DNA from 3 places in the Microbacterium cucumeris genome. Region 1 is predicted to be linked to each of the others. Evidence: predicted binding sites of a transcription regulator. Region 1 holds the regulator's gene; each other region holds the start of a gene.

What was found. Region 1 encodes HrcA, which represses chaperone genes, less so after heat shock. Its sites were predicted from a motif close to TTNGCACTCGNNNNNNNCGAGTGCNAA; they were not measured.
Region 2: a site for HrcA is predicted at 3,626-3,652, ahead of groES (co-chaperone GroES). Genes of this name have one in related genera too.
Region 3: a site for HrcA is predicted at 1,648-1,674, ahead of groL (chaperonin GroEL). Genes of this name have one in related genera too.

Annotation. Positions count from the first base shown of each region.
Region 1 covers NZ_JBYRIZ020000001.1:251,883-262,090, forward strand. Annotated here, with positions in the region: gene AC3RXZ_RS01255 (ABC transporter permease) at 1-210, opposite strand, end outside; gene lepA (translation elongation factor 4) at 451-2,304, shown strand; gene AC3RXZ_RS01265 (DUF1990 family protein) at 2,308-2,805, shown strand; gene AC3RXZ_RS01270 (DUF1990 domain-containing protein) at 2,816-3,469, shown strand; gene hemW (radical SAM family heme chaperone HemW) at 3,469-4,686, shown strand; gene AC3RXZ_RS01280 (carboxylesterase/lipase family protein) at 4,707-6,122, opposite strand; gene hrcA (heat-inducible transcriptional repressor HrcA) at 6,233-7,261, shown strand; gene dnaJ (molecular chaperone DnaJ) at 7,264-8,373, shown strand; gene AC3RXZ_RS01295 (16S rRNA (uracil(1498)-N(3))-methyltransferase) at 8,377-9,105, shown strand; gene AC3RXZ_RS01300 (HIT domain-containing protein) at 9,157-9,504, shown strand; gene AC3RXZ_RS01305 (PhoH family protein) at 9,551-10,208, shown strand, end outside.
Region 2 covers NZ_JBYRIZ020000002.1:174,189-184,396, reverse strand. Annotated here, with positions in the region: gene AC3RXZ_RS07515 (ABC transporter ATP-binding protein) at 1-729, shown strand, start outside; gene AC3RXZ_RS07510 (ABC transporter substrate-binding protein) at 784-2,040, opposite strand; gene rarD (EamA family transporter RarD) at 2,174-3,103, opposite strand; gene groES (co-chaperone GroES) at 3,243-3,539, opposite strand; gene AC3RXZ_RS07495 (class I SAM-dependent methyltransferase) at 3,698-4,966, shown strand; gene AC3RXZ_RS07490 (hypothetical protein) at 4,973-6,085, opposite strand; gene AC3RXZ_RS07485 (hypothetical protein) at 6,089-6,544, opposite strand; gene tsaD (tRNA (adenosine(37)-N6)-threonylcarbamoyltransferase complex transferase subunit TsaD) at 6,541-7,611, opposite strand; gene rimI (ribosomal protein S18-alanine N-acetyltransferase) at 7,608-8,090, opposite strand; gene tsaB (tRNA (adenosine(37)-N6)-threonylcarbamoyltransferase complex dimerization subunit type 1 TsaB) at 8,087-8,710, opposite strand; gene fliW (flagellar assembly protein FliW) at 8,734-9,105, opposite strand; gene flgL (flagellar hook-associated protein FlgL) at 9,102-9,983, opposite strand; gene flgK (flagellar hook-associated protein FlgK) at 9,997-10,208, opposite strand, start outside.
Region 3 covers NZ_JBYRIZ020000001.1:1,222,778-1,232,985, forward strand. Annotated here, with positions in the region: gene groL (chaperonin GroEL) at 1-1,611, opposite strand, end outside; gene AC3RXZ_RS06035 (LytR C-terminal domain-containing protein) at 1,743-2,315, opposite strand; gene AC3RXZ_RS06040 (DUF3263 domain-containing protein) at 2,385-2,642, opposite strand; gene msrB (peptide-methionine (R)-S-oxide reductase MsrB) at 2,804-3,214, shown strand; gene AC3RXZ_RS06050 (nitroreductase family protein) at 3,211-3,750, shown strand; gene AC3RXZ_RS06055 (DMT family transporter) at 3,775-4,716, opposite strand; gene AC3RXZ_RS06060 (SOS response-associated peptidase family protein) at 4,779-5,435, shown strand; gene AC3RXZ_RS06065 (MmcQ/YjbR family DNA-binding protein) at 5,435-5,830, shown strand; gene AC3RXZ_RS06070 (aldo/keto reductase) at 5,818-6,804, opposite strand; tRNA gene AC3RXZ_RS06075 (tRNA-Thr) at 6,878-6,950, opposite strand; gene AC3RXZ_RS06080 (DsbA family protein) at 7,038-7,985, opposite strand; gene AC3RXZ_RS06085 (ABC transporter ATP-binding protein) at 8,203-9,309, shown strand; gene AC3RXZ_RS06090 (DUF4032 domain-containing protein) at 9,388-10,208, shown strand, end outside.

The sequences.
Region 1 (10,208 bases):
GTTCCACCAGCGCTCGTACAGCGGCATCTCGTCGCTGAGGTTGCGCGGATAGAGCGAGTTGTAGATCTGCTCCTCCGTCGCCGGTGGACGCCGCCCGACGTAGTTGCTTCGCGGATCGAGGTACGCCCAGGCCAGGAAATAGGTCAGGTTGGTCGCGACCACGATCATGAGCAGCCAGCCCAGGATTCGGCGCAGGAGATACTTGATCAAGGTGTCGAGTCTTTCTCTATTACAGCCGCGCGCGGGATCTTCCGACGCAACGCTGGGTCGGGATGATATTCAAGCACCATCCGCAGTCTTGCGCGATGCAACACCGCCACGAGGTCTGTTACGGAGTCGTATCGCCCGTGGGACTCAGTGTCACTGAGACGAACAGGGCAACTTCGCGAGACTATCACTGGTTTCGGGGAATCGGGGATTAGGGGCTCCTGACCGTAGAATCGTCGAGACATGTCACCACGCGCTCTCACTCCGCTCTCGCCTGCCGCGACGCCGCCCGCGCAGATCCGGAACTTCTGCATCATCGCCCACATCGATCACGGCAAGTCGACGCTCGCCGACCGGATGCTCCAGATCACCGGAGTCGTCGCCGAGCGCGACATGCGCGCCCAGTACCTGGACCGCATGGACATCGAGCGCGAGCGCGGCATCACGATCAAGAGCCAGGCCGTGCGGATGCCGTGGCAGCTGGGGTCGGAGACCTTCGCGCTGAACATGATCGACACCCCCGGCCACGTGGACTTCACCTATGAGGTGTCCCGGTCGCTGGCCGCCTGCGAGGGGGCGATCCTGCTCGTCGACGCCGCGCAGGGCATCGAGGCGCAGACGCTCGCCAATCTGTACCTGGCGCTGGAGAACGACCTCCACATCATCCCGGTCCTGAACAAGATCGACCTTCCCGCCGCCGACCCCGACAAGTACGCGAAGGAGCTCGCCTCACTGATCGGCGGAGACCCGGACGACGTGCTGCGTGTCTCCGGCAAGACGGGTGCAGGCGTCGAGGACCTGCTCGACCGGCTCGTGCAGGAGATCCCCGCCCCGGTCGGCGATGCCGAGGCCCCCGCCAGGGCCATGATCTTCGACTCGGTCTACGACGCCTACCGCGGCGTCGTCACGTACGTCCGGATGGTCGACGGCAAGCTGAGCCCGCGAGAGCGCATCCAGATGATGTCGACGGGCGCGCATCACGAGCTGCTGGAGATCGGCGTCTCCAGCCCCGAGCCGATCCCGTCCAAGGGGCTCGGGGTCGGCGAGGTGGGCTATCTCATCACCGGGGTGAAGGACGTCCGCCAGTCCAAGGTCGGCGACACCGTCACGACGGCGCGCAAGCCGGCGTCCGAACCGCTCGCCGGCTACACGGACCCGAAGCCCATGGTGTTCTCGGGCATCTATCCGATCGACGGCAGCGACTACGCGGAGCTGCGCGAGGCGCTGGACAAACTGAAGCTGTCGGATGCCTCGCTGCAGTACGAGCCGGAGACCTCCGTCGCCCTCGGCTTCGGCTTCCGCTGCGGATTCCTCGGGCTGCTGCACCTGGAGATCATCACCGAGCGGCTCTCGCGGGAGTTCGGCCTCGACCTGATCACGACTGCGCCCAGCGTCATCTACGAGGTGCTCACCAGCGACACCGGCGAGACCGTCATCGTGACCAACCCGAGCGAATACCCGGACGGGCGCATCGGCTCGGTCTCGGAGCCGATGGTGAAGGCCGCGATCCTGCTGCCGAAGGACTACGTGGGCACCGTGATGGAGCTCTGCCAGTCCCGCCGTGGGTCACTGCTCGGGATGGAGTACTTCTCCGAGGAGCGCGTCGAGCTGCGCTACAACATGCCGCTCGGTGAGATCGTCTTCGACTTCTTCGACCAGCTGAAGTCGAAGACGCAGGGCTATGCCTCGCTGGACTACGAGCCGTCTGGCCAGCAGGAGGCGGACCTCGTGAAGGTCGACATCCTCCTGCAGGGCGAGAAGGTCGACGCGTTCAGCTCGATCGTGCACCGCGACAAGGCGTACGCCTACGGCACGATGATGGCCGAGCGGCTGCGCAAGCTCATCCCGCGTCAGCAGTTCGAGGTGCCGATCCAGGCCGCGATCGGGGCGCGCATCATCGCGCGCGAGACCATCCGCGCGATCCGCAAGGACGTGCTCGCCAAGTGCTACGGCGGTGACATCACGCGCAAGCGCAAGCTGCTCGAGAAGCAGAAGGAGGGCAAGAAGCGCATGAAGATGGTCGGCCGCGTCGAGGTCCCGCAGGAGGCGTTCATCGCCGCCCTGAGCGGGGACGTCGAGGGCAAGGACAAGAAGTAGCGGATGCCGCACCCGCCGTACTCGCGAGGCATCACCCGGGAATCCGTTCCTGCTGCGCCGTCCGGGTACCGCGTCGAGGAGCGCTCCGTGCGCGTTCCGGTCTCGGCGCGAGCGAGAGTCCTCGACCTCATCGGCGGGTGGGAGTTCAAACGCCGCGCGGGCTTCGAGACGCCTTCCGGCGCGCCGGAGCCGGGGGTAGAGGGTACCCTCGCGAAGCGGATCCTCGGCGTCCGCTTCGTCGAGCCGATCCGCATCGTCTGGGCGGATCCGACCGGATTCGGCTATGAGACGAGACCGGGGCACCCGCTGCACGGCGAGGAGTCGTTCCGCCTCGGAGAGGACGGCCTCTTCGTCGCCCGATCGCTGTCCCGCCCTGCGACAGCGCTCTGGTGGATCGTGTCGCCCGTCCTGCGGATGCTGCAGCTCGCGACGCACCGCCGGTACATCCGGATCGTCCGCGACTGCGTGGGTCGCCAGGGCCCTCTCAGGCAGGATGGGTAGGCTGGACCCCATGCGGCGCGGTACCTTCCGAGACGACACGGTGGACTATGCGGCCGTGGGGGCGACGCATGCGCCCGACCTCATGCAGTATCCGCCGGAGCGCAGCATTCCGGCGGAGGACGCCTGGCGCATCGGCAGCGGGGCGGAGCGTTTCCGCACAGCGGGCGACTCCCTGCTCTCCTGGACTGCTCAGCGCGCCGCAGGTCTCTCGGTCGAGGATGTGCGCCCCGCGTCGGGTCCGTCGTATGCCGGGGTCAGCTTCGATGCCGAGGGCAACGCGATCGCGCCCAGCAAGCGCGAGGTCGAGCAGCGCTTCGACTCCGAGGGGCTGCCGTACGCGGGGGCGGGCATGACCCTTCATCTGCGCGGTCGCGTCGGGGGCATGCGCGCGGATGCCGAACTGCGCGTCATCTCCGTCACCGAAGAGGCGCGTCGGATCGGCTTCGTGCTCGGGACGGTCGGCGGCTCGGTCGTCAGCGGCGAGGAGTCGTTCGACATCGAGTGGCGCGAGGACAACGACGAGGTGTGGTTCACGGTGCGGGCGTTCGACGCCCCGAACGCCGTCCTGTACCGGACGCTGCCCGCGCTGGTCAAGCGGCGCCGTCGCGAGCTGTTCGCCCGCTACCTGCGCGCGATCTCGCCGCTGTACGCGACGCCGCTCTGATGGCCGGACCGCTTCCGATCGGGGATCCCGCCCCGGTGGACGGGCGCCTGCCCGCGGACCTGCCGATCGATCCGTCCGTCCCGTTCTCGGCGTACCTGCACATCCCGTTCTGCCGGGTGCGCTGCGGCTACTGTGACTTCAACACCTACACGTCCGGGGAGCTGCGGGGTGCGAAGCAGGAGGACTACGCGGCGACGCTGATCGGCGAGATCGACCTCGCCCGCCGCGTGCTCTCGGATGCCGGAGCGCTGCGTCCGATGGACACCGTGTTCTTCGGCGGCGGGACGCCGACGCTGCTTCCGGCCGGCGATCTGGCGCGCATGCTCGGCGCCGCCACTGAGGCCTTCGGCCTGCGGGACGGCGCCGAGGTGACGGTCGAGGCGAATCCCGACACGGTCACTCCGGAGGTGGCGCGCACGCTCGCCTCGGCAGGCGTCACGCGGCTGTCCATCGGCATGCAGTCCGCCGTGCCGCATGTGTTGGCAGCCCTTGACCGCACGCATGATCCGGACAACGTGCGCACGGCGGTCTCGGCCGCTCGCGACGCCGGGCTCGCGGTCAGCGTCGATCTCATCTACGGCGCGCCGGGGGAGTCGCTGACCGACTGGGAGGCGTCTCTGGACGCGGCGCTGGCGCTGGATCCCGACCACGTCTCCGCCTACGCGCTCATCATCGAGGACGGCACGAAGCTGGCGAGGCAGATCCGTCGAGGCGAGGTCCCCGCGCCGTCGGACGATCTTCAGGCGGACATGTACGAGCTCGCGGACACCCGCCTCGCCGGTGCCGGCTTCGACTGGTACGAGGTGAGCAACTGGTCGCGCACGGCGGACCAGCGGTCGCGGCACAACCTGGCCTACTGGCGCGGAACGGACTGGTGGGGCTTCGGTCCAGGGGCGCACAGTCACATCGCGGGCCTGCGGTGGTGGAACGTCAAGCATCCGGCGGCGTATGCGCAGCGGCTCGCCGCCGCGGAGTCGCCGGCGGCGGGCACGGAGCGTCCGGACGAGTCGTCGCGGATGCTGGAGCGCGTGCTGCTGCTCAGCCGCATCCGTGAAGGCATCCCGGTGGACGACCTGCCCGAAGCGAATCGCACGCGTGTCGCCGAGCTCATCGCCGACGGGCTCGTGGAGCCGGCCGCGGCGATCCGGGGCCGCGTGCAGCTGACCCTGCAGGGTCGATTGCTGGCGGATGCCGTGGTGCGCGCACTGACCGACTGAGCGCCGCCGGGGGCCGATCGTCAGGGGAGCAGATCCAATCCCCTCGTCCGGCGCTGCGGCAGATCCTCCACCTGCTCGTCGTACACCCGCGTGATGCGCCGCGCCTCGAAGGCGGGCCATCCGGGGTCCCCGGTGGAGATGAACCGCACCCAGTCGGCGTTCATCCTCTCGGCGAGCAGCTGCGGAGCATCCGGTCCCGCGAGGCGCTGCGACTCGGCATCCGCCAGCGTGTCGAACACGAAGCCGAGCTCGAGCGCGTGCGCGGCGCGCAGGTCGCGGACCGGGCTCTGCCACGCGAACTCGTAGACGAAGGTCGGAGAGGGCTTGTCCGCTGCGACCCGTGTGGCCGGGGCGCGCAGCATGACGTCGGTGGCGAGCTGGCCGAAGATCTCGCCCGTGCCGGCACCGGGCCAGGCCGCGCGGTACGCGCGCTCCGCGCGACCGGGGATGCGCAGCGCGAGGCGCGCGGCGAACAGTTTCGCGCGGCTGATCCCCGCCAGCGCTTCGGGCGGGAACCAGAGCCGGTACTCGTCGGTGTTGGTGCCGATCAGCAGCGGCGTCGTGAGGGAGCGCAGCGCCTCGTGCGGCGATCGCGGAAGGGAATCCGGGTCGATCGCGAGCTGAAATCCCGGAGCTCCGCCCAGGGGCGAGCTTCCGGTGGCCTGGGCCCTCCGCGCCTGAAGCAGCTCGTCCGGAGGGAGTGCGGCGAACGCGCTGCGTTCAGCGGGCACGTCCAGGCGCTTCGCGAGCTGCGTCGTGACGCGGGCGGCCTTCGCCTCCGGCTGCGCCTGGAGAGGACCGGACTGGATGATGGCGCGGGCGATCAGCGCGCGGGAGTCGTCTCTCGCGAGCAGGGCGGCGGTGAGGCCGCCTCCCGCGGATTCGCCCATCACGGTGATCCGGTGCGGGTCGCCGCCGAACGCGGGGATCTCGCGGTGCACCCATTCCAGCCCTGCGGCCGCGTCGCGAAGGCCGAGATTGCGCGGGGCGCCGTCCAGTACCGAGAACCCCTCGGACCCCAGGCGGTAGCCGATGGACGCGAAGACGATCCCGGCCCGCGCGAAGGACGTGCCGTCGTAAGCCGGCAGGGCGGCGGTCCCGCGCTCCAGGGCGCCGCCGTGGATCCACAGCACGACGGGCGCGCCGTCGGCGCCCTCCGGCGCCCACACGTTGACGGTGAGGATGTCCTCGCCGGGGATGCGGACCGAACCGAGGAGCTCGCCGATCGCGCCCGGATAGGGGAGCTGGGGCGCCGTCGGACCGAACGCCGTCGCGTCGCGCACACCGTCCCACGGAGCCGGCGGCTGCGGCTCGCGGAACCGGTTCTCCCCGAACGGCGGTGCCGCGTAGGGGATGCCGAGGAAGCGCCGGATGCCGTCCGCGGTCGTGCCCTGCAGGACGCCGGTGGAGATCGAGACGCGCGGTTCCTGGCCCATGCTCCCTCATCGTACGGGGGCGCCTCACGCGCGCCGTGGACGCGCGGAGCCCGTCGGCGGGTAGAATTGGCACTCGGAAGCATCGAGTGCCAGCGGGAGGGAGAGCGGACATGGTCACCGAGCGCGGACTCCAGGTCCTGCGAGCCATCGTGCAGGACTACGTCGCGACCCACGAGCCCGTCGGCAGCAAGTCGATCGTGGACCGCTACTCGTTCGGGGTCTCCGCCGCGACGATCCGCAACGACATGGCGCTGCTAGAGGACGAGGAGCTCATCACGGCTCCGCACACCTCGTCCGGTCGCGTGCCCACGGACAAGGGCTACCGGGTCTTCGTCAATCACCTGGCGCAGCTGCGTCCGCTCTCGACCGCGCAGCGCAGCGCGATCGAGACCTTCCTCGCCGACCCTGCCGACCTCGACGACCTCATGGCACGCACGGTCCGCGTGCTCACGCAGCTCACCGGCCAGGTCGCCCTCGCGCAGTATCCCTCCTTCGCACGCGCCCACCTCACGCATCTCGAGCTCGTGGCCCTCGCACCCAACCGGCTGCTCGTCGTGCTCGTCACGGACGCGGGAGGCGTGTCGCAGCGGATCGCGGTGCTGCCGGTGGATCTCGACGAGGCCGACGTCGCGGTGCTGCGCGCGCGGCTGTCCGCGACGATCACGGGGCGCGCCGTGAGCGAAGCGCGGGAGCTCGTCGGAGCCCTCGCGGAACCCGGCAGATCCGGGCGCTCGGACGTCGCGCAGCGCGTTCTGGCGGGCGCCATCGCGGAGGAGCTGGACGAGTTCCGTCAGGAGAAGCTCGTCATGGCCGGAGCCGCGACCCTGGCGCGGCGGGAGCAGGACTTCCGCGGCAGCATCCATCCGCTTCTCGAGGCCATCGAGGAGCAGGTGACGCTGCTGCGGCTGATGAGTGAGATGGTGACCGACGAGCAGGGCCTGGCGGCCAGCATCGGCACCGAGAACGAGCCGTTCGGGCTGGGTGAGGCGTCGATCGTCGCGAGCAACTACGCCGCCCCGGGCGGCATGGCGCGGGTCGGCGTGATGGGCCCCACCCGGATGGACTACCCGAGCAATCTGGCGGCGGCGCGGGCGGTGGCCCGCTACCTGTCCCGGCTGCTGGACGAAGACGAGAGGTGACTGTGGCGGACCACTACGAGGTCCTCGGGGTGGCGCGAGACGCGTCCCAGGATGAGATCAAGAAGGCCTATCGGCGCCTGGCGCGTCAGCTGCACCCGGATGTGAATCCTGGTGAGGACGCGGCTGAGCGCTTCAAGCTCGTGACGCACGCCTATGACGTGCTCAGCGACGAGGATTCGCGTCGACGCTATGACATGGGCGGCGACGAGAACGGCGGTTTCGGCGGCGGGTTCGGCGGCTTCGGCGACATCTTCGAGACGTTCTTCGGCGCCGCGGGCGGCGGGCGCGGCGCCCGCCCGCGGTCGCGCCGCGAGCGCGGACAGGACGCGCTCGTGCGCGTCACGCTCGATCTCGGCGACGTCGTCTTCGGCGTCCACCGGGACATCGAGGTCGACACCGCGGTGCTGTGCGAGACGTGCCAGGGGTCGTGCTGCCAGGAGGGCACGTCTCCCGTCACCTGCGACATCTGCGGCGGAACCGGGCACGTGCAGCGGCAGGTGCGCAGCCTGCTCGGCAACGTCGTCACCTCGCAGCCGTGCGGCACGTGCGAGGGATACGGCACGACGATCCCCTACCCGTGCGCGACGTGCGCGGGTCAGGGCCGTGTACGCTCGCGTCGCACCGTGTCGCTCGACATCCCGGCCGGTGTCGAGACGGGGTTGCGGCTGCAGCTTCCCGGCTCGGGCGAGGTCGGCCGCGCGGGCGGTCCGAACGGCGACCTGTACGTCGAGGTCACCGTCGCCACCCATCCCACGTTCAGCCGGGAGGGCGACGACCTGCTGGCGACGCTCGAGGTCGCGATGACCGACGCGATTCTCGGCACGGAGACGACCATCGAGGGCCTCGACGGTCCGGTCGAGCTGGAGATCCGCCCTGGTGTGCAGTCCGGGGACGTCCTGACGATCAAGGGGCGCGGGATCACCCCGCTGCGAGGCACGCAGCGGGGCGACCTCCGGGTCGGCGTTCAGGTGCTGACGCCGACCAAGCTCGATTCCGCCCAGCGTCGTCTGATCGAGGACTTCGCCAAGAAGGCCAAGGCACCGGCTCCGCAACTGGCGCAGTTCCAACAGGGACTGTTCTCGAAGCTGCGCGACCGGTTCCGCGGGCACTGACCGATGGCGCTGCACTTCGTCGTCGAATCCGCGACGGACGCCGTCGCGGGCGACGTCGTCTCGCTCACGGGCGCTGAGGCGAAGCACGCCGCGGTGGTGCGACGCGTCCGCGTCGGCGAGACGATCACGATCGGCGACGGGGCGGGGGTCTGGCTCGAGGGCAGGGCCGTCGATGTCGCGGCGACGCGGGTCGACGTCGAAGTGACGCGGCGTGATGTCGTCGAGGCACCCGCGCCTCGCCTGGTCCTGGTGCAGGCTCTGGCGAAGGGCGACCGCGACGAACTGGCCGTGCAGGCGTCGTGCGAGCTCGGTGTCGACGAGATCGTCCCCTGGCAGGCGGCGCGCAGCGTCTCCCGCTGGGAGGGGCAGAAGGCCGTCAAGGGCCGAGAGCGCTGGGCGTCGATCGTGCGCGAGGCGGCGAAGCAGGCGCACCGGGCATGGATCCCCGACGTCGCCGCGGTGACCTCCACGGCTCAGCTGACCCGGCGCGCGCAGGATCAGCGGGTGTTCGTGCTCGATCCGGCGGCGGAGCGCCGGTTGTCGGCCGTGGAGCCCGACGGGCGCGATCTCGTGCTGGTCGTCGGGCCGGAGGGCGGGATCACCGCCGAGGAGCTCGAACGGCTCGACGAAGCCGGAGCCGAGCGCGTGCGTCTCGGCGACACCGTGCTGCGCACCTCGACCGCAGGTCCTGCGGCCATCGCCGTCCTGTCGGCCGCGCTCGGGCGCTGGTAGCCGGCGACAGGGTCGCCGACCCCGAGACGGCACCGTGGATAGACTGGAGACATGACGTCGCCCTCGATCTTCACGCGCATTCTCACCGGGGACATCCCCGGCGAGATCCTGCTCGACACCGAGCGGGTGTTCGCGATCCGCGACATCAATCCGCAGGCGCCGCTGCACGCCCTGGTGATCCCCAAGACCGAGCAGTACCGCGACGTGACCGAACTCGCGGCTGGGGACCCTGGGCTGCTGGCCGAGATGGTCGCCGCGGCGAAGCGGCTCGCCGACGAGCACTCCGATGGCGAATACCGACTGATCTTCAACAACGGCGCCCGCGCAGGCCAGTCCGTCTTCCACGTGCACGCTCATGTGCTCGGCGATCTCGAAGAGGGCGACCTCGTTGGCCTCTGACGATCACACCGGCGCCACCGAGCGCATCTACGCGGACGGCGTCGCCATGGTGCAGCTGCTCGGTCCGCAGGACCGTCTGCTCCGGATGCTCGAGAAGGAGCATCCGGACGTGCAGGTGCTCGTGCGCGGAAATGAGATCACCCTGTCCGGCGACCCTGCGCGCGTCGCCGCGGCCAAGACCCTCGTGGAGGAACTGCTCACGATGACCAGAGAAGGTCACGATCTCGCGCCCAGCGACGTCACCAGCTCGGCGCGGATGCTGCGCCAGGAGGGCGGTCCGCGCCCGAGCGAGGTCCTCGGCGAGGCCATCCTGTCCACTCGCGGCAAGGTGATCCGCCCCAAGACGCTCGGCCAGAAGGAGTACGTCGACGCGATCGAGGAGAACACGATCGTGTTCGGAATCGGCCCCGCCGGCACCGGCAAGACCTACCTCGCGATGGCCAAGGCCGTCCAGGCGCTGCAGCGCAAGGAGGTCACCCGCATCATCCTGACCCGTCCGGCAGTGGAGGCGGGGGAGCGCCTGGGATTCCTGCCCGGGACGCTCACAGACAAGATCGACCCGTATCTGCGCCCGCTGTACGACGCGCTCAACGAGATGATGGACCCCGAGATCGTCCCGCGCCTCATGGCCACGGGGACGATCGAGGTCGCGCCGCTGGCCTATATGCGCGGACGCACCCTGAACGACTCGTTCGTCGTGCTCG
Region 2 (10,208 bases), on a different contig from region 1:
GAGGACGTCGTCGTCGAGCTGACGGATGTTCACGCCGGGTATCTCCCCGGAGTGAACATCCTCAACGGAGCGCATCTGACCGCGCGCCGAGGAGAGCTCATCGGCATCATCGGCCCGAACGGCGCGGGCAAATCGACGCTGCTGAAGTCGATCTTCGGCATGGTGCAGGTGCGTCAGGGCGACATCACCGTCAACGGCGAGAGCATCGTGGGCCTGAAGGCCGACAAGCTGGTGGCGCGCGGCGTCGCGTTCGTGCCGCAGACGAACAACGTCTTCCCCTCGCTCACGATCGAGGAGAACCTGCAGATGGGCCTGTACCAGAACCCGAAGGCGTTCGCGGAGCGGCTCGAATTCGTCACCGGCATCTTCGCGGAGCTCGGCAAGCGCCTCAAGCAGCGTGCGGGATCGCTGTCCGGCGGTGAGCGCCAGATGGTCGCGATGTCGCGGGCGCTGATGATGGATCCCTCGGTGCTGCTGCTGGACGAGCCGTCGGCGGGTCTCTCGCCGGTGCGTCAGGACGACGCGTTCATCCGCGTCTCGGACATCAACAAGGCCGGCGTCACGACGATCATGGTGGAGCAGAACGCCCGGCGCTGCCTGCAGATCTGCGACCGCGGGTACGTGCTCGATCAGGGACGCGACGCCTACGAGGGAACGGGGCGCGATCTGCTGAACGACCCCAAGGTCATCGGCCTGTACCTCGGCACCCTGGGCACCGACGCGGCGTAACCGACGCACGAAGAAGGGCTCCGGATGCCGAGCATCCGGAGCCCTTCCGTCGTCTCACTTGATGCGGGACTGGATGTTCTCCGCGTCGAACTCGTAGACGCCGATGGCCGCGCCCTTCGGATCGTTGTTCTCGTCGAACGTGATCTCACCGGAGTAGCCGTCGTAGTCCGGGGTCCCCCCGGCGTTGATGATCTCGGCGCAGTCGGCGAAGCTCGTGCACTTCTCGCCCTCGCCCTCGCCGCCGGAGACCAGGCGCATCGCGCCCGCGATGTCCTCGCCCTCCACCGACACGGCGTACAGCGCCGACAGGGCGATGAGCGTCGCGGCGTCGTAGGCCTCGGCCGAGTAGGTCAGAGCGTCGATCGGCTCGTTGCCGCCCGCCGTCCAGACCTCGTTGAGCTGGTCGATGAAGTCATCCGGCAGCTCGGCGCCCGCACGCGTGCCCTTGGAGCCCTCGAGGCTCACGGGCAGGTCCGGCCAGTCCTTCAGGTTGCCGTCGACGAGGTACAGCGCGCCGGTGTCGACGCCCGCGTTGCCCAGCAGCGGTGCGATGGTCGCGAACTGGTCGTAGGACACGACGGCCACGGCGTCCGGGTTCTCGGCCGCGATCGTCTGGACCTGCGCGTTGAACTGTCCGTCGCCCTGGTTGTACGAGGCCTCGGCGACGACCTCGCCGCCCGTGCCCTCGAACGTCGTCTTGATGGCCTCGAACAGTCCGGTGCCGTACGGGTCGTTCTGGTAGATGATGCCGAGGGTCTTGTGGCCGTCCTCGGCGATCTGGTTGGCGAGCACCTCGCCCTGCAGGTTGTCGCTCGGGGCGGTCCGGAAGTACAGCGGGTTGATGCCCGTGAAGTCCGGCGACGTGTTCGAGGGCGACACGGTGAGGATGCCGGCGCCGGCGTTGCCGTCAAGGATCAGCTTCGTGACGCTCGAGGAGGCGGCGCCCACCATGGCGTTGATCCCGGCGCTCTGGAGGTTGGTGATCGAGGTCTCGTACGCCTTGTTGTCCAGGTCGCCCTCGTCCTCGCTGACGAGCTCGACCTGGATGCCGGCATCCGCCTCGTTGATCTGGGAGACCGCGAGCTGGACGCCCGCCTCCATCGGCGCCCCCAGGAACGCCAGCGTTCCCGTCGCAGGAAGGAGCGAACCCAGAGTCAGCGACAGATCGACGTTCTCGGGACGCTCGTTCGTCGGCTCCGATGATTCGGGAGCGGGGGTGCCTGTGCTGCACCCCGCGATGACCAGCGCCGTCGCTCCCAGCAGTGCGATTCCTGCCAGCAGCTTGGGGCGCGAACCCTGCAAACCGTTCATATTGCTCCTTCGACAACAGCGGACGTGGCGGTACCACGTTCGGGTGCTCTAACACTAAGACCGGGCCGCGCGCCCGCGGGTATCGGTGCGCTAACGATCTTGTTTCGCGGAGATGACGGTGTTCCTGGCGGGTTCAGACCGGTTCGACGGGGGCGACGCGTCGGTGACGTCGGGCGGCGAGGAGCAGGTCGACGATGAACACGGCGACGGCCGCCCAGACCAGGATGAAGCCGATCCAGCGCTCGGTCGGCATGGGCTCCTGCAGCACGACCACGCCGATGAGGAACTGCATGATCGGCGTGATGAACTGGATCATCCCGATCACCGTCAGGTCGATGCGCCGGGCCCCGGCCGCGAACAGCAGCAGCGGGACTGCGGTGGCGACGCCGGCGAAGCCCAGCAGCACCGTGTGCCACACCCCGTTGTTCCCGATCGTGATGCCGGTCGTCGCGCCGACCGCGATCAGCTGGACGACCGCGATCGGGATGAGCCAGAACGATTCCAGCGTCAGACCGCTGAGGGCGTCCACGGACGGGCCGATCTTCTTCTTGATCAGCCCGTACACGCCGAATGAGAGCGTCAGGGTGAGCGCGATCCACGGCACCGTCCCGTACGCGACGATGATGACGATCACCGCGAGCGCCGCGATGCCCACGGCGACCCACTGCAGGCGGCGCATCCGCTCGTGCAGGACGAACACTCCCAGGAGCACGGTGGTGATCGGGTTGATGAAGTACCCCAGCGCCGTCTCGACGACCTTGTCGTCGAGGGTGCCGATCAGGAAGGCCTGCCAGTTGACGTAGATCAGCAGCCCCGCGAGGGCGGTGAGCCCGAGCAGTCGCGGCTGCCGCACGATCGCCCACAGCCGCTGCCAGCCGCGCATCACGGCGAGCAGGATCACGCAGAACACGAGCGAGAACAGCACGCGCCACGCCACGACCTCCCATGCCTGGGTGGGGGCGAGCAGGAGGAAGTACAGCGGGAGGACACCCCACAGCAGGTAGGCGCCGAGGGCGTAGGCGACCCCGGCGGTCTCGGTGCGGGGCGTTCTCTGCGTACTCACCGATCAACTCTATGACCGGCTCCGGATGCCGGATGCTCGCCGCCGGCGAGATCGGCAGGAATCGCGCGACGCGCGTCCGGGGATGCACGAAGGCCCGGATGCTGATGCATCCGGGCCTTCGAGGCTATGTGCGCTGCGATCAGCGGACGACGACCGCGAGGACGTCGCGCGCGGAGAGCACGAGGAACTCGTCGGCGCCGAACTTCACCTCGGTGCCGCCGTACTTGCTGTAGAGCACGCGGTCGCCGACGGCGACGTCGAGCGGGACGCGGTTGCCGTTGTCATCGATGCGGCCGGGGCCCACGGCCACGACCTCGCCCTCCTGGGGCTTCTCCTTGGCGGTGTCGGGGATGACCAGCCCACTCGCGGTGGTCTGCTCGGCCTCGACCTGCTTGATGACGATGCGGTCCTCGAGCGGCTTGATGGAAACCGACACGGTCTACCTCTTCTTTCTTGACGCTGACACGAAAGACTCGTTCGCACTCTCAACCCGAGAGTGCTAATGCCAGTGTAGGACGTCGGCTGGCACTCACGCAATGCGAGTGCCAGTCGGCGCGACACGGAGGTCGAACGCGCGGCGCGTAGGCTGAACCGGTGGAGATGACCGAGCTCACCGCCCTGCTCACCCCGGACGGGCTTCGCCTGCTGGACGAGGTCGGGCGGATCGATTCCACGACGGATGTCGCCCGCGTGGTCAGCCGGTTGCGGGCCGCGGGGCACTCCCCCGATCTCGTGTCGGCCGTGGTCGGCCAGGCCCGGCTTCGCACCAGGGCATCCGCGAAGTTCGGCCCTTTCGCCGATCGGATGCTGTTCACTCAGGCGGGACTCGAGCAGGCCACGCGGCTGCCCGTCGCGGCACGTCATGCCGGACGCATCCGAGAGGCGGGATTCACCCGTGTCGCGGACCTCGGCTGCGGCATCGGCGGCGATGCCCTGGCCTTCGCAGGCGCGGGGCTGCGCGTGAGCGCCGTGGACGCCGATCAGGTCACGGCGGCGATCGCCGCGTACAATCTCGCCGCGTTCGGGGAGGAAGCCTCGGTCGCGCACGGCACGGCCGAGGACGCCGCGCGCACGCTTCTCGCAGAAACGCACGGATCTCGCCGCGATTCCGCGGAGACGGACGGGTTCCGTGACGTTCTGCGAGATCCGCGCGCGGAGCGCACGGCGGTGTGGATGGATCCGGCCCGCCGCACCTCCGGTCACGGCGAGACCCGGCGCCTGACGGCATCCGGCTACTCGCCGCCGCTGGACTGGGCGTTCGACCTCGCCGCGCGCATGCCTGCCGGCATCAAGCTCGGCCCCGGCCACGACCGGGAGGCGCTGCCCGAGGACGCCGAGGCGCAGTGGGTCAGCGCCGACGGCAGCGTCGTCGAGCTCGTGCTGTGGAGCGGATCGCTCGCGCGCCCCGGCGTCCGCCGCGCGGCGCTGGTGATGCGCGGGGACTCCGTCCACGAGCTCACTGCGGGCGCGGATGCCGAGGACGCCGCTGTGCGCCCGCTCGGCGCCTTCCTGCACGAACCGGACGGGGCGGTGATCCGCGCGCGCCTCATCGGCGATGTGGCGCGGAGCCTGGATGCGGGGATGCTGGACGAGCGCATCGCCTACCTCACCGGGGATGCCGCCGTCACGAGCCCGTTCGTGCAGTCGTTCCGGGTGCGCGAGACGATGCCGGCCAACCCCAAGGCCATCAACGCCGCACTGAGGACGGCGGACATCGGATCGCTGGAGATCAAGAAGCGCGGCATGGACATCGATCCGGCCGCGTTCCGCAAGAAGCTCAGGCTGGACGGCGCTCAGAGCGCCACGCTCGTCCTCACACGCGTCGGGAACCGGCGGATGGCCGTGCTCGCCGATCGGGTGTGACCCGGGTCAGCCGTCGACGTCCCCGGTCGTGTCGTCGATCGTCACGTCCACGACCGCCGGCGTGCGCTCGATCGTGAGGACGGGGCCCCGCATCGACGACTCCGACACGTGGTACGCGGTCACGCCGCCGTCCGCCGCGCGGACCTCGAGGACGACCGGCGCGGCAGGATCGTCCGCGCAGGCCCGTTCGACGTCCTCGGCGACGACGATCGCGCACACCCCGACGCCGCTGTACTCCAGCCACACCGGTGTCGTGTCGTCGTAGCCGACGATTTGGAGGACTCCCCCGTCGACACCCGTCTCCCGCTCGATGCGCTCCAGGATCGCGAGCTCATCCTCGGTGTACTGCGAACGCCAGTCCCACATGTCCTGCGTCCAGACCTCCGCGATGACGGCGAGTTCGCCATCGACGGTGCGCGCGAGGCTGACGCTGAGCTGAGCTCCCGCCTCGTCCCCGTCGCCGGACAGGATCACGGAGGCGTACAGGCCACTGCTGCGGTCCTCGAACTCCGCACTCGTGGCGCAGCCGCCGTCGCGCCCGGCGTCGTGCGTGACGATGACGCACTGCTCGGCGCCCTCGCCTCTCGTGGCGTGCCAGATCGTCACGCCGTGCGCCTGACCGACTGCGGTGATCGAACCGGGATCGTAGTCGTCGCTCGCCTCCAGCTCGGCCTGCTCCGCGCCGACGGCGAGCGACAGCGCGATCGACCGCACGACCGTCTGACCGAACACGGCGAACCCGACCCCGAACCCGACGAGCAGCGCCAGGCCGATCGCGGCGTAGGGCACCCAGCGACGCCATCGCGGGCGGGCGGCCTGTTCCTCTGGGGCGTGCGCCTCGTGCTCTGCGGGCTTCGCACGGTCGACCTCCTCCCCGGTGCCACCGGCGGCGTGCGCCGTTGGCGCTCCAGGGGACGCTGCGCCGTCGACGGGAGATTCCGCGACGGCGGATCCTTCGTCGTCACCGCCTCGCGAGGAGTCGGCGGGCGCGGGAGGCGCCACCCGACGCTCCTCGAGGGCGCGCAGGCGCGCGGCATCCGCATCCGAGGGCTCGGCTCCGGGCGCGTACGCCTTCCGTTGCAGCTCCCGCAGCTCCGCGGACTCCTCCGGCGACAGCAACGGCTACCCGAACACTCCGGGCTGCATCGCGGCCCAGATGAGCCACCCGGCGCTGTACACCGTGGCGATGATCCCCAGGACGAGCGCCCATACCGCGAGAGCTCGGCTCTCCAACGGCCGCCGCAGCGACATGATCGCCGCGACGACGGCGACGACCGCCACCGGGATCCCCCACCCCACGAAGAAGGAGGCGATCAGCGCGACGATCGCGGCCAGCAGGGCCCAGGGGCCGAGCCGGGCCGTGTCCTCCTCGATCGGCTGCTCCGACGTGCTCGGCGCCCAGGAACCGACCGCGTCCGCATCCGGCCCGCTCGCCACCACGGGCTCGATGCCCACGGGACCGGTGGGCAGCTTCGTGTACCCCTCACGGCGTGCGCCGGGGAGACGGGCCGTTCCCGCCGGCTTCTCGACCTCGGGGCTCGCTCCCTCGACGCGCGGCGCTCTCGTCTCGTCGCTCATGCCGCGACCCCCGCCCGCGCCACCTGGATCTCGGTGACGGGCAGCGTCGAGTCCGCACCGAACGCCAGAGTGGAAGGCTGCCGCCCCGACGAGATCAGCTCCGCGGCCAGTGCGGCGATCATCGCGCCGTTGTCCGTGCACAGCGACAGCGGCGGGATGCGCACCATGACGCCCGCCGCGGCGGCGCGCTCGAGCGCGACCTCGCGCAGCCGCCGGTTCGCGATGACGCCGCCGCCGAGCAGCAGTCGTGGCACGCCGCGGTCCGCGCAGGCGGCGAGAGCCTTGGTGACGAGGACGTCGACGACCGCCTCGCGGAAGCTCGCCGCGACGTCGGCGACCGGCACCGGCCGTCCCTCCGCCTCGCAGCGCTCCACCCAGCGGGCGACCGCCGTCTTCAGCCCCGAGAAGGAGAAGTCGTAGCGGTGCTTCGCCAGGTCCGATGCCCGCGACAGACCGCGCGGGAAGCGGATCGCGTCCGGATCGCCCTCGAGCGCCGCCCGATCGATCTCCGGACCGCCCGGGTAGGGCAGGGACAGCAGGCGCGCCACCTTGTCGAAGGCCTCCCCCGCCGCGTCGTCCATGGTCTCGCCGAGCAGCTCGACGTCCGTCGTGAGATCCCGCACATGCAGGAGCGAGGTGTGCCCGCCCGACACGAGCAGCGCGATGGTCGGGTACTCCAGCGGCTCGGCATCCGGCGTCAGGATGTCGGCGGCGATGTGCCCGACCAGGTGGTTGACCGCGTACAGGGGCGTGCCGAGAGACACGGCGAGGCCCTTCGCGGCGCCGATCCCGACCATGAGAGCGCCCGCGAGCCCCGGACCGGAGGTGACGGCGACGGCGTCCAGGTCCTCCAGCCGCACGCCGGCCTCGGCGAGCGCCGCCTCGATCGAGGGCTGCAGCGCCTCGAGGTGCGCCCGGGCGGCGACCTCGGGGACGACGCCGCCGTAGCGGGCATGCTCGTCCATGCTCGACGCGATCGTGTTCGACAGCAGGGTGCGCCCGCGCACGATGCCGATCCCGGTCTCGTCGCAGCTCGTCTCGATGCCGAGCACCAGCGGTCCGCTCATGCCGTCTCCTCCTTCGTCGCAGCGCGGGCGGCGCCCGCACGGAGGTCGAGCCTCATCACGATCGCGTCGACGTCGTCGGGCTGGTAATAGCGCGGCCGGCGGCCGAGCTCCACGAAGCCCTCGGAGGTGTAGAGTCCCTCGGCCGCGGGGTTGTCGGCCCGGACCTCCAGGAACACCTCCCTGGCGCCCCGAGCGGATGCCTCGGCGAGCAGCGTCCTCAGCAGGGCACGCCCGCGCCCGGCGCCACGGTGCGCGTCGAGCAGGGCGATCGTCTGGACGTCGGCGTCCGCCGCCCCCCGCACGCCGCGCAGTCCCGCGTAGCCGATGACGACGCCGTCCTCCTCGTCGACGATGTAGTGACTGTGCTCGCCCGCCAGTTCCGCGGCCATGGTCTCGGCGCTCCAGGCGTCGGTCGGGAACGAGGCGTTCTCGACCGCCATGATCGCCACGAGGTCGTCGGCGGTCGCCGGCCGGATCACGCGCTCACCTTCTTGGGCGCTCCGGGCATCGTCACGTCGGGCTGACGGAGGTACAGCGGCTCCTGACCGGCGAGGACGCGTCCCGCACCTACCGCCCGCCGGCCCACGCGGGCGAGGGACGCGGCATCCAGGACGGCGACCTCGACGGCACGGACGCCGTCCAGATGCGCCTCGGCGTCCGCGCGCGGGACCAGGACGGTCCCGGCGACGACGTTCGGGATGCCGTCGGCATCCAGCCCCTCGAACACCGTGACGGCGACCTCGCGACGGCGCGCATCGGTCACGACGGCGAATCGGCCTTCCGCACCGTTCCGCTCGATCTCCGTGAGGGCGGGGGCGAGATGACTGGGGACGGGGATGACGTCGATGCCGCGTCCGAGCGCGAACGCCCGAGCCGTGGCGATGCCGATGCGCAGACCCGTGAAGGGCCCAGGCCCCATGCCGGCGACGACATGCGCGATCTCGCCTCCGCCCGCTTCATCCAGCGCGGACGCGAGCAGATCCCCGATCACCTCGGCGTGCCCCAGCGGGTCGGGGCTGGAGGCGTCCGAGACGAGCGCTCCGTCGCCGTCGACGATGGCGACGGCCGAGCCCAGCGAGGTGTCGACAGCGAGGATCACCCTCCCAGGCTACTTGCTCGCGGTCATCCCAGCGGAGTGCGCACGTCGTAGTCCTGACCGTCCAGGATCACCTGGGCTGCGCGTCCGGTCGTGCGGTTCACGACGACCGGGGCGAGCAGGTTGACGCTGACTCCCGCGGTGGCGGGATGCGCCACCACGAGCAGCATCGCGTCCTCCGGCGCATGCAGCCCGAGATCCGCGACCTGTTCGTCGGTCAGCACGGGTTCGTAGCCGGCGATCACGGTCCGCGGATCCACGACGTACAGCCGCAGGTCCGGCACAGCGACCGCGCGCAGGGCGAACAGCCCCTCGGCCTCGTCGATCGCCGTGAGGGCGAAGTCCGTGTGCGGCGCCAGTCCCGGCGGCGGCGAGACGAAGCTCAGCGCGACGCTCATGCCAGGAAGTCCATCAGCGACGGCTGCAGAACGCGCGCGGTCACCGACAGGGCCGATCGGTACACGAGCTCCTGCGCCTGCAGCTGCACGAGCACCTCCACGGAGTCGACGTCCTCGACGGCCGCCCTCCTCGCCTCCAGCGACACGGAATTCTGCACGGCGACCTCCTTCGCTCGCTCGACCTGCGCCTGCCGGCTTCCGACCGCGGCGTGGGCCCCTCGGAGGGCCGTGAGACGGTCATCGATCTCCGCGAGCCGAGGGCCCGCGTTCGTGCCCGATCGCAGGTCGGCGACGATCGAGTCGATCAGGGCGAACGCGGATCCGGCTCCCGTGCCGAAGGCCTCGGCCCCGTCCACGTCCACCCGGACCGAGCCGCCGTCCGAGATCCGGCGGACGACCTCGGCCCCGGGGATTCCGGAGTGCGCGTAGGCGGCATCGAACGCGGCCTCGTCCGAGGTCCCGGCGAAGACGGACCGTCCCAGCAGCCTCGTGTTCGCCACCGAGAGCAGCTCCTCGCGGATCCCCTCCAGCTCGACCGCGATCGCCTCCTTCGCGGTGGCGTCGAGCGCTCCGTCGTTCGCACCCTGGACCGTGAGATCGCGCACCCGGTTCATGAGCGCGGTGGCGGAGGCGAGCGCGGAGTCCGCGGTCGTCACCCACGCGAGCGCGTCGTCGATATTGCGGGCGTGCTGCTCGCCCCGGCGCTGAGCGGCGTGCAGGCCCAGCGCGGTCGCCGCAGCGGCCGGGTCGTCCGACACCGTCGCGAACGCCCGCTGGGACGACGCCTGCTCCTGCAGCCGGGCGAGCTCGGAGAGGTTCGCCTGCAGCTGCCGCAGGCTGGACTGCGTCATCGAGGACGAGGTGACTCGGGAGATCATGCGGGTCCTCCGATCAGCGTCCGACGACGCCCGTGCGGTTGATCAGGACGTCGAGCGCCTCGTCGACCGCGGTCATGACGCGGGCGGCCGCCTGATACGCGGTCTGGTAGGTGAGCAGGTTGATCGTCTCCTCGTCGCCGTCGACCGCGGCGACGGACTGCTGCGCCGTCACGGCGGAGACCGCGGAGGCCTCGGCCAGGCGCGCACGCTGCGCATCCGCTGCCA
Region 3 (10,208 bases), 970 kb from region 1:
CATGCCACCCGTCGGGTCGGCGGCCGGAGCCGCGGCCTTCTCGGGCTTGTCGGCGACGACGGCCTCGGTCGTGAGGAACAGACCGGCGATCGACGCGGCGTTCTGCAGAGCCGATCGGGTCACCTTGGCCGGGTCGATGATGCCAGCGCCGAACATCTCGACGTACTCGCCGCTGGCGGCGTTCAGGCCCTGCCCGGTCGGGAGCTCGGCGACCTTGGCCGCCACGACGCCCGGCTCGAGGCCGGCGTTGAGGGCGATCTGCTTCAGCGGAGCCGAGATCGCGACGCGGACGATGTTCGCGCCGGTCGCCTCGTCGCCCTCGAGCGTGAGAGCGTCGAGCGCCTTGGTGCCCGCCTGGATGAGCGCGACGCCACCGCCGGGGACGATGCCCTCCTCGACGGCCGCCTTCGCGTTGCGGACGGCGTCCTCGATGCGGTGCTTGCGCTCCTTGAGCTCGACCTCGGTGGCCGCGCCCGCCTTGATGACGGCGACGCCGCCGGCGAGCTTGGCGAGGCGCTCCTGCAGCTTCTCGCGGTCGTAGTCGCTGTCGGTGTTCTCGATCTCGCGACGGATCTGGGTCACGCGGCCCTCGATCTGGTCGTGGTCACCGGCACCCTCGACGATCGTGGTCTCGTCCTTGGTGATGATGACCTTGCGCGCACGGCCGAGCAGGTCGAGGGTGGTGTTCTCGAGCTTGAGACCGACCTCCTCGGTGATGACCTGTCCGCCCGTGAGGATCGCGATGTCCTGCAGCTGAGCCTTGCGGCGGTCGCCGAAGCCGGGAGCCTTGACGGCCGCCGACTTGAAGATGCCGCGGATCTTGTTCAGCACGAGAGTCGCGAGAGCCTCGCCCTCGACGTCCTCGGCGATGATGACGAGCTCCTTGCCGTCCTGGATCACCTTGTCGACGACGGGGAGAAGATCCTTGATGTTCGAGATCTTCGAGTTCGCGATGAGGATGTAGGGCTCCTCGAACACGGCCTCCTGGCGGTCGGCGTCCGTGACGAAGTAGGGGTTGATGTAGCCCTTGTCGAAGCGCATGCCCTCGGTGAGCTCGAGCTCGGTGCCGAAGGTCTGCGACTCCTCGACGGTGACGACGCCCTCCTTGCCGACCTTGTCGATCGCCTCGGCGATCAGCTCGCCGATCGAGGCGTCGGCGGCGGAGATGGACGCGGTCGCGGCGATCTCCTCCTTGGACTCGATCTCCTTGGCGCTGGAGAGCAGCTCCTCGGTGATGGCGGCGACGGCCTTCTCGATGCCCTTCTTGAGCGAGATCGGGTCGGCGCCGGCCGCGACGTTGCGCAGGCCCTCGCGGACCAGTGCCTGGGCGAGGACGGTCGCGGTGGTGGTTCCGTCACCGGCGACGTCATCGGTCTTCTTGGCGACCTCCTTGACGAGCTCCGCGCCGATCTTCTCGTACGGGTCGTCCAGCTCGATCTCCTTGGCGATCGACACACCGTCGTTCGTGATCGTGGGGGCGCCCCACTTCTTCTCGAGCACGACGTTGCGACCGCGCGGGCCGAGGGTCACCTTGACAGCGTCGGCGAGGATGTTCAGGCCGCGCTCGAGACCACGACGGGCCTCCTCATCGAAAGCGATGATCTTTGCCATGAGTTTTGTCGTCCCTCCTGGACGTATACGTTCGGTTTAGCACTCAGAGTGATCGAGTGCTAACGCCCATTCTGGCACTCGACCCCATCGAGTGCAAGCCGCGCCCGCGCAGGAGGAAACAGCCGGGGACGCTACTCCTCGGGCGTCTGTTCGGCGGACCCCGCTGCCGTGCGGTCGAGCCCGATCGCGACCGCCAGCTGCTTCTGCCCGGTGTCGTTCATGCCGGCGTAGGCGTCGCTCTGCTCGACGGCCGCTCCTCCGATGAGTCCGGCCAGTCCGATCGCCGCCTGCTCGTCGGCGTCCTCGACGTAGTACACGGTGGTCTCGGGGAAGTCGTCCGAGCTGCCGTCGACGGCGAAGACCAGATCCGCGGCGAAACCGGCGTTGACGAGATCATCCCGCATCTGCTCGTCCAGCCCGTCCTCGGGCGTGGCGTTCAGGATCATCACGGAGTACGACGTGTCCACGATCCCGGTCTCCTCCGGCATCGGCGTCACGGACTCCTGCGGAGCGGGGAAAAGGGTGATGCGCCCCATGATCATCAGCGACGCGAAGATGCCGACCACGAGAAGGACGAGCGCGGCCACGACGGCCCACAGCAGGACCATCCAGCCGTTGCTGCCGGGGTTCTCGGCGCGGTGCGCGCCGACGCGTCCGGACGTGCGGGGAACATCGTCGAAACGATCACGAACGGGCTTTGACACCCCTCGATGCTAGGGCATGCGTCTCGGCATCCCTGTCTCGGACGTTCAGGTTGCGGCGTGTGCGCCTTGTCAGCCGACGAAACCCTGCATCCGGGCGGTGCGCTGCGCGCCGCGCGCATCGCGGATCCGTCGCAGCCGCCGGATGAGGAGCGGGTCGTGCTGCAGCGCCTGTTCGGTGTCGATGAGCCGCCACAGCAGCTGGTAATAGCGCGCCGGGCTCATCCCCAGCTGGGTGCGGATCGCCTCTTCCTTCGACCCGCTGTGGCGCGGCCAGGAGACCTCCAGGGCGAGGATCGCGCGATCGCGGTCCGTCAGGTCTCCGAGCATGCTCGAAGCCTACGCCGCACGTCGCGGCATCCCCGGAAGCCACTCCCGGCGCGCTCCAGCTCGTGATCCCGCAAGCCGCCGGGGACGCGAGAGAACTCCCAGGCAGCGATCGCCCGAGCTGCCCGGAACGCGAGAGAATGGAGAGCGACTCAGGAGGTCTCATGTCCTACAGCGTGAACAAGTCCGATGCCGAGTGGCGTGCCGAGCTCGGCGACGACCAGTACGCCGTGCTCCGCCAGGCCGCGACCGAGCGGGCCTGGACCGGCGAGCTGCTCGACGAGAAGCGCGCCGGGCTCTACACCTGCGGCGCCTGCGGGGCGGAGCTGTTCCAGAGCGGAACGAAGTTCGACTCCGGGTGCGGCTGGCCCAGCTTCTACGAATCGATCCGCCCCGAGGCGGTCGAGCTCATCGAGGACACCAGCCTCGGAATGGTCCGCACCGAGGTGCGCTGCGCGAACTGCGGCTCGCACCTCGGGCACGTGTTCCCCGACGGATTCGGCACGCCGACGGGCGACCGTTACTGCATGAACTCGCTGGCGCTCACCTTCACCCCCGAGGAACCATCGGCGTGAGCGCCCTCGACGCCGTCCGTGCGCGTCAGTCCTGGTCGAAGGTCACCGAGGACGCGCCCAGCCGCGAGGAGCTCCTGCCGCTCGTGGCCGCGGCGGGCCGCGTCGCCGATCACTCCTCTCTGCGTCCGTGGCGGCTGATCGAGCTGCGCGGCGCCGACCGCGAGGTGCTCGGGAAGGCGATCGCGAAGGCGCAGGGCGACAAGCATCCCTCCTCGAAGCCGCTGCGCGCCTCGCTGCTGATCGCCGTCGTCGTCAGCCACCGCAAGAGCGACAAGGTGCCGGGCTGGGAACAGGAGGCCGTGGCCTCGGGCGTCGCGCACACGCTCAGCCTTCTGCTCGACGAGGCAGGATGGGGTGTCATCTGGCGCACCGGCCATTACACGCGGTCGAAGGCGGTCGCGAAGGCCCATGGTCTGAAGAAGAACGAGGAGCTGCTGGGCTGGCTGTACGTCGGCGGAAAGCCCGCGAAGAAGCCGGGGCGCCGCAAGCCCGTCGACGCCCGGGCGCTGCTCACCCGGATGCCGCACAAGAACTAGCGACTCCGCGACCCCAGGACGGGGTCAGCGTCGGCGCGGACGGATGAGCGCGACCAGCACGCCGGTCACCGCCACCGTCACCATCGCGATGATCTGCCAGATCGCGGGCGCCGAGTCCGCCGGCCAGATCGCATCGATGAGCACGGCCGTCACGAGCTGCCCGAGCACGGAGCCGAGGCCGAGCAGCAGCACCCCCGTCTGAGCCACGAGGAAGGCGCCGAGGAAGATGTAGACCACCCCGAGCGCGCCACCCAGATAGAGCCAGGGCTCCGCGGGCAGAGGCTCCGGAGGGCCCTGCACGAGGACGCTGATCCCGGCGGCGACGGCGAGGACGATCGTCCCCGCGATGAAGCTCGTCATGGTCGCGATCATGGGTGAGCCGACGCGCTGTGCGAGCCGCCCGTTCGTCGCCTGCTGCCACGCGATGCCGACTCCGGCGGCGAACGGCAGGATCAGCATCCACAGCGGCGCGTCCTCGAGCACGTCGCCGCCGAGGGAGATGCCGACGGCGACGAGCGCGAGCGCTCCCCCGGCGACGCGTCCCATCGTGACGGCCACGACTCCCGCCGGCCCGAAGCCGATCCGGTCGAGGATCAGCCCGTGCACCGTCTGCCCTGCGACGACGCCGACCGTGAACAGCGAGACCCCCAGCACGGCCGCCGTGAGACCCTGCGTGGTCACGGTGAGAGCGCCGCAGGCGCCGCCGAGCAGCATCCAGGGCGGGATGTCGCGGCTGCGGACATTGCGCCAGAGCCGCCGCATTCCGGAGCGACCGGACGGTAGCACCAGGACGATCACGGCGAGCAGGACCGTCCCGGAGAGGAACGAGACGAGGCCCGCGAGGATGCCGTCGTCGAGCCGGACGCCGAGCACGCCGTTGATCCGGGCCTGGACGGCCGTCATCGCCCCGATCGAGACGGCGCCGCCGACGGCCGCGAAGGCGGGCAGTCGACGGGTATCCGGCACTCCTGCCACGCTACCCGAACCCGACCGCGGCGGATGTCGGTGATCGGGGCTACCCTGGCGGCATGTGCGCGAGCTATGGACTCGATCCCCGATTCACCGACGCCGAGCTGCTGGCGGAGGCGGACGCCGACATCCTCGACGGCCTCCGCGAGTGGGCGGAGCGCAACGCCGGGGAGACGCTGCGTCCGACGGGGAAGAACCTGCGCAATCTCAACCCGGTCGTCGTTCCCCAGGACGGCGAAGCGGTGCTGGAACCCGCGTGGTGGGGCTTCCTCGTGAACGGCGAACCCGCGAAGTTCCCCTCGATCAACACCCGGTCCGAACGGCTGCAGGATCAGCCGGGCAAGGCTCGCTCCCGCGCGATCGTGCCGGCCACCGGCTGGTTCGAACTGCAGAAGCCCGACCGCGTGTGGCACGAGTTCGGCCTCGACGAGGGGGCGCTGTTCGGCATGGCCGCCGTGACGCAGCGCGGCCGCACAGCCGACGGCGCCTGGTTCACCTGCTACTCGATCGTGATGCGCCCCGCGCCCGATCATCTGGCCGGGATCCATGACCGGATGCCGGTGCTCATCCCGACCGACTACGCCCGCGAGTGGCTTCTGGGAGAGGGCGGGCGCGAGGTGATCGACGACGCGCTGGCGGCCGCGGCGTCCCTCGACGAGCGGGTCACAGCCACTCCACGGGAGAACGACAAGGGCTCGGCGGAGAAGCTGTTCTGATGGACGACGAAGCCCTGCTGCGCATCGCGACGGCGCGCGCCGATGAGCTCCCCGGCGCAGGCCTCGAGCATCCGTTCGGGCCGGAGTGGGACGTCTTCAAGGTGCGCGGCAAGGTGTTCATGCTGCAGACGCACTACGCGGGGCGTGCGATGGTGACGCTGAAGTCGCACCCCGAGGATGCCGCGGCGCTGTGCGAGACCTTCGCGGACATCACGCCCGGCTATCACATGAACAAGAAGCATTGGATCTCCGTGAGCCCGGGCCCCTCACTGGAACCCGGGCTGGTCACGGAACTGGTCACCGAGTCGTACCGGCTGGTTGTCGAGAAGCTGCCGCGGGCGCAGCGGCCGGTCGACCCGCACGTGTTCGGTGTGGGTTCACCTCACCAGGCGTAGGCCTCGGGTGCCTGGCCGCCGGGTCCGGGGAAGATCTCGTCCAGCTCGCGGAGGTCCTCCGCGGTGAGTTCGATGTCCAGCGCCTCGACGGCGGATTCCAGCTGGGCGACGGTGCGCGGCCCGATGATCGGCCCGGTGACGCCGGGCTGGTGCAGGAGCCAGGCGAGGCCGAGCGCGGCCGGCTTCCAGCCGTGCTCGCGGGCGAAGCGCTCGTAGGACTCAACGGCCTCCTTATGCTTGGCCCGGGTCTCCGCCGCGCGACCGGTGTTGGACCGGGCGTTCGCGTCGGAGGAGCCTCCGCTGAGCAGTCCTCCGCTGAGCGGCGACCAGGGCAGGATGCCGAGGCCGTAGTTCAGCGCCGCGGGGATGACCTCGAGTTCGATCGTTCGGTGCGCGAGGTTGTAGAGCGACTGCTCGCTCACCAGGCCCAGGAAGTGACGCTGCTTCGCGATCTCGTTCGCCTGGGCGATGTTCCACGCCGCGAAGTTGGAGCTGCCGGTGTAGACGACCTCTCCGCGGGAGACGAGGATCTCCATCGCCTGCCACATCTCCTCCCACGGGATGTGCCGGTCGATGTGGTGGAACTGGTAGAGGTCGATCCGGTCGGTCTGCAGGCGACGCAGCGAGCCGATCGCCTCGCGCCGCACCTGCCAGGCCGACGCGCCCCGCGCGTTGACGACGTCGCCGTCCTCGGTCGGAGCCACCATCGGGGAGTGCACCTTCGTCGCGAGCACGATGTCGTCGCGGACCCCGGGGCGGGCCGCGAACCAGCGTCCGACGATCTCCTCGGTGGCGCCGCGACCCGCCGCGCCGCCGTAGGCGTTCGCCGTGTCGAAGAAGTTCACCCCCAGCTCGAGGGCGCGGTCCATGATCGCGAAGGACTCCTCCTCCGAGGTGCGATCGCCGAAGTTCATGGTCCCGAGAACGATGCGCGAGACCTGCGTGCCGGTGCGTCCGAGATGCGTGTAGTCCATGGGGTTCATCCTGGCACGCGCATCAGCCGGCGTCGTCGGATCAGGAAGGCGTCGTCGGATCAGGAGAGCACGGAGCCGACTGCGGGACTCGAACCCGCGACCGCCTGTTTACAAGACAGGTGCTCTACCAGCTGAGCTAAGTCGGCGAGCGGCGCCACGGCACCGCATGACAGAGTCTATGGCACGGCGCTCCGCGCCCTGCCCGACGGGATGTCAGCCTCTCAGGCCGCCCGTCACTCGGCGGGGGTCTGCGTCGGAGTCGGGGTCTCGGCCGCCTCGTAGTAGGCGTCGCTCGCGACCGTGAGGACGAACTGCGAGAACTCGGCCGGATCCTCGAGGGAACCCACGTAGGCCTGGCCGTTGACGACCACCATGGGCGCCGCGCTCAGTGCGAGATCGTCTGAACCGGGCAACGGCCCCTCGAGGGCGCGAGCCGTGGCATCCTTCGCCCAGGAGACGAAGTCCTGGCCCTCGATGCAGGAGCGCACCGTCTTCGCGTCGTCGACGCCGACGGCGCCGGCGAGATCGGCGAGCTCCACGTCGGAGCGGCCGTCGCTGTCGACCTCGGGCTGCTCGACGAGCAGCTCGTGGTTGAACGCGTAGAACTGCGTCGGCGAGTACTCCGCCACGCAGGCCGCTGCGGCAGCAGCACGCAGCGAGTACTTGGTGCCGTTCGAGTTCGCCGTCAGGAGCGACACCGGGTGGTACGTGACCGTCGCCGCGCCCTCCGTGATCCAGCCCGTCAGCTGCAGCGCGTTGGCGCGCTCGAAGTCACCGGCGCCCGGCGACAGGTAGTCGACGTAGATGTGGATGTCGACCGTCCCAGGGGTCTCGGTCGGCTCCGGGGTCGGCGTCGCCGCTTCCCCGGCCTCGGTCGGCTCGGCCGTCGGCGTCGCGGGGATCTCGGATCCGGCGACGGTCGCGCCGGTGATCTCCTGCACGACGATGCCGTCATCGGCGAGCCCGGCGGGGTTGAGCGTCGGCTCGGAGACCGACGAGTTCACGGCCATCGTCACCGCGGTGCCGACGGCGCCGATCGCGACGACCGCGACCAGGCCGATGATGATCCGCCGCACGATGCGCGCGCGGGACTGCTTGGCGTTGACCTGCTGAGCCTTCTCCCGGACCGCCTCGCGGGAATTGCGGGTGGCGGGGACGTTCGGCGTTTCGTCGCTCGACATCGTTCCTCTTGAAAATCTGCGCGGGGACGGGTTCCCCGGATGGCCGCTGAAGAAGCAGCACTGACATCGATGTTAACGAGGCAGGCTGGGAAATACCCAGATGTGGGAACTCATGCCATACTGAACTCGGCCCAACGGTGGGCCACGGTGGGTGCTACCCGCCGCTTCCATCACTACGGATCGTCCGGCACGTACCTGCCGGTGAAGGAGAAATGCCATGGCATCTGTCACGTTCGATGACGCCACCCGCCTGTACCCCGGCGGAACCCGTCCCGCTGTCGACAAGCTCAACCTCGAAGTGGGAGACGGCGAGTTCCTCGTCCTGGTCGGCCCCTCCGGTTGCGGTAAGTCCACCTCGCTGCGCATGCTCGCCGGCCTCGAAGAGGTCAACGCCGGCCGCATCCTCATCGGCGACCGCGACGTCACCGACGTCCCGCCGAAGGACCGTGACATCGCGATGGTCTTCCAGAACTACGCCCTGTACCCGCACATGACCGTCGCCGAGAACATGGGCTTCGCGCTCAAGATCGCGGGCGTCGGCAAGGAGGAGCGCGCTGCTCGCGTTCTCGAGGCCGCCAAGCTCCTCGACCTCGAGCAGTACCTGACCCGCAAGCCGAAGGCCCTCTCGGGTGGTCAGCGTCAGCGTGTCGCCATGGGTCGCGCCATCGTCCGCCAGCCGCAGGTGTTCCTCATGGACGAGCCGCTGTCGAACCTCGACGCCAAGCTCCGCGTGCAGACCCGTACGCAGATCGCGTCGCTGCAGCGCCGCCTGGGCGTCACCACCGTCTACGTCACGCACGACCAGACCGAGGCCCTCACCATGGGTGACCGCATCGCGGTCCTCAAGGACGGCATCCTCCAGCAGGTCGGTTCGCCGCGCGACCTGTACGAGAAGCCGAACAACGTGTTCGTCGCCGGCTTCATCGGCTCCCCCGCCATGAACCTGTTCGCGGCGGACCTCGCCGAGGGCGGCGTCCAGTTCGGCTCCGAGGTCGTCCCGCTCGACCGTGACACGGTCGGCCGTGCCACGGGCAGCCAGGTCACGGTCGGCGTGCGCCCCGAGGACATCACCGTCGGCCCTGCCGACGGCAAGGGCCTCGCGGTGACGGTCGACCTCGTCGAGGAGCTCGGTGCTGACGGCTACCTGTACGGCCACACGGACATCAACGGCAAGCGCACCGACATCGTCGCGCGCGTCGACGGCCGCAGCCACCCGAACGCGGGCGAGACCGTCACGCTGGCCGCCAACCCCGGCCACGTGCACGCCTTCGACCTCGAGTCGGGCGATCGCCTGAACGACAAGCCGGTCGTCTCGGCGGCGTAAGTCCGCCTCACACGCGGCGCGGGCCGACCTTCGGGTCGCCCGCGCCGCGTCGTTTCCGGATCGATCTCGAGGAGCACCATGCAGGACGCCTTGCGCATCACCGCGAGCACCGTGGACCCGGGCCTGCTCGGCCTGCCGTGGTCCGTGCCGCTGGCGAAATGGCCGTCCGAGCACATCGTCTCCCTCCCCAAGGGGCTGTCGCGTCACCTGGTGCGCTTCGCGGATCTCTCCGGACGCGTCGTCGCCGTGAAGGAGACGACGGGTGAGATGGCCAGGCGCGAGTACGAGATGCTCGGCAGCCTCGCGCGGCTCGACGTCCCGTGCGTCTCGCGCGTCGCCGTCATCGACGGGCGGACCGACGCCGCGGGCGCGCCGCTTCCCGCCGTGCTCGTGACCTCGCACCTGCGCTTCTCGATGCCCTACCGAGCCCTGTTCACCCGCGTGCTCCGCCCCGACACGGCGACCCGTCTCGTCGACGCTCTGGCCCTGCTGCTCGTGCGGCTGCACAACGTCGGCTTCTACTGGGGCGACGTGTCGCTGTCGAACACGCTGTTCCGCCGGGATGCCGGGGCGTTCGCCGCCTACCTCGTGGACGCCGAGACGGGAGAGCTGCACGAGGAGGGCCTCACGGACGGACAGCGCGCCTACGACCTCGACCTCGCCCGGACGAACATCGCCGGGGAGATCATGGACCTCGCCGCGGGCGGGCGACTCGAGCACGGGGTGGATGCCGTGGCCATCGCCGACGGCATCGTGTCGTCCTATCGGTCCCTGTGGGCTGCGCTGACCGCCGAGGAGTCGTTCTCGGCCAACGAGACGTGGCGCATCACCGAGCGCGTCGAGCGGCTGAACGCGCTCGGATTCGACATCGACGAGATGTCGATGACGACCACGGCCGA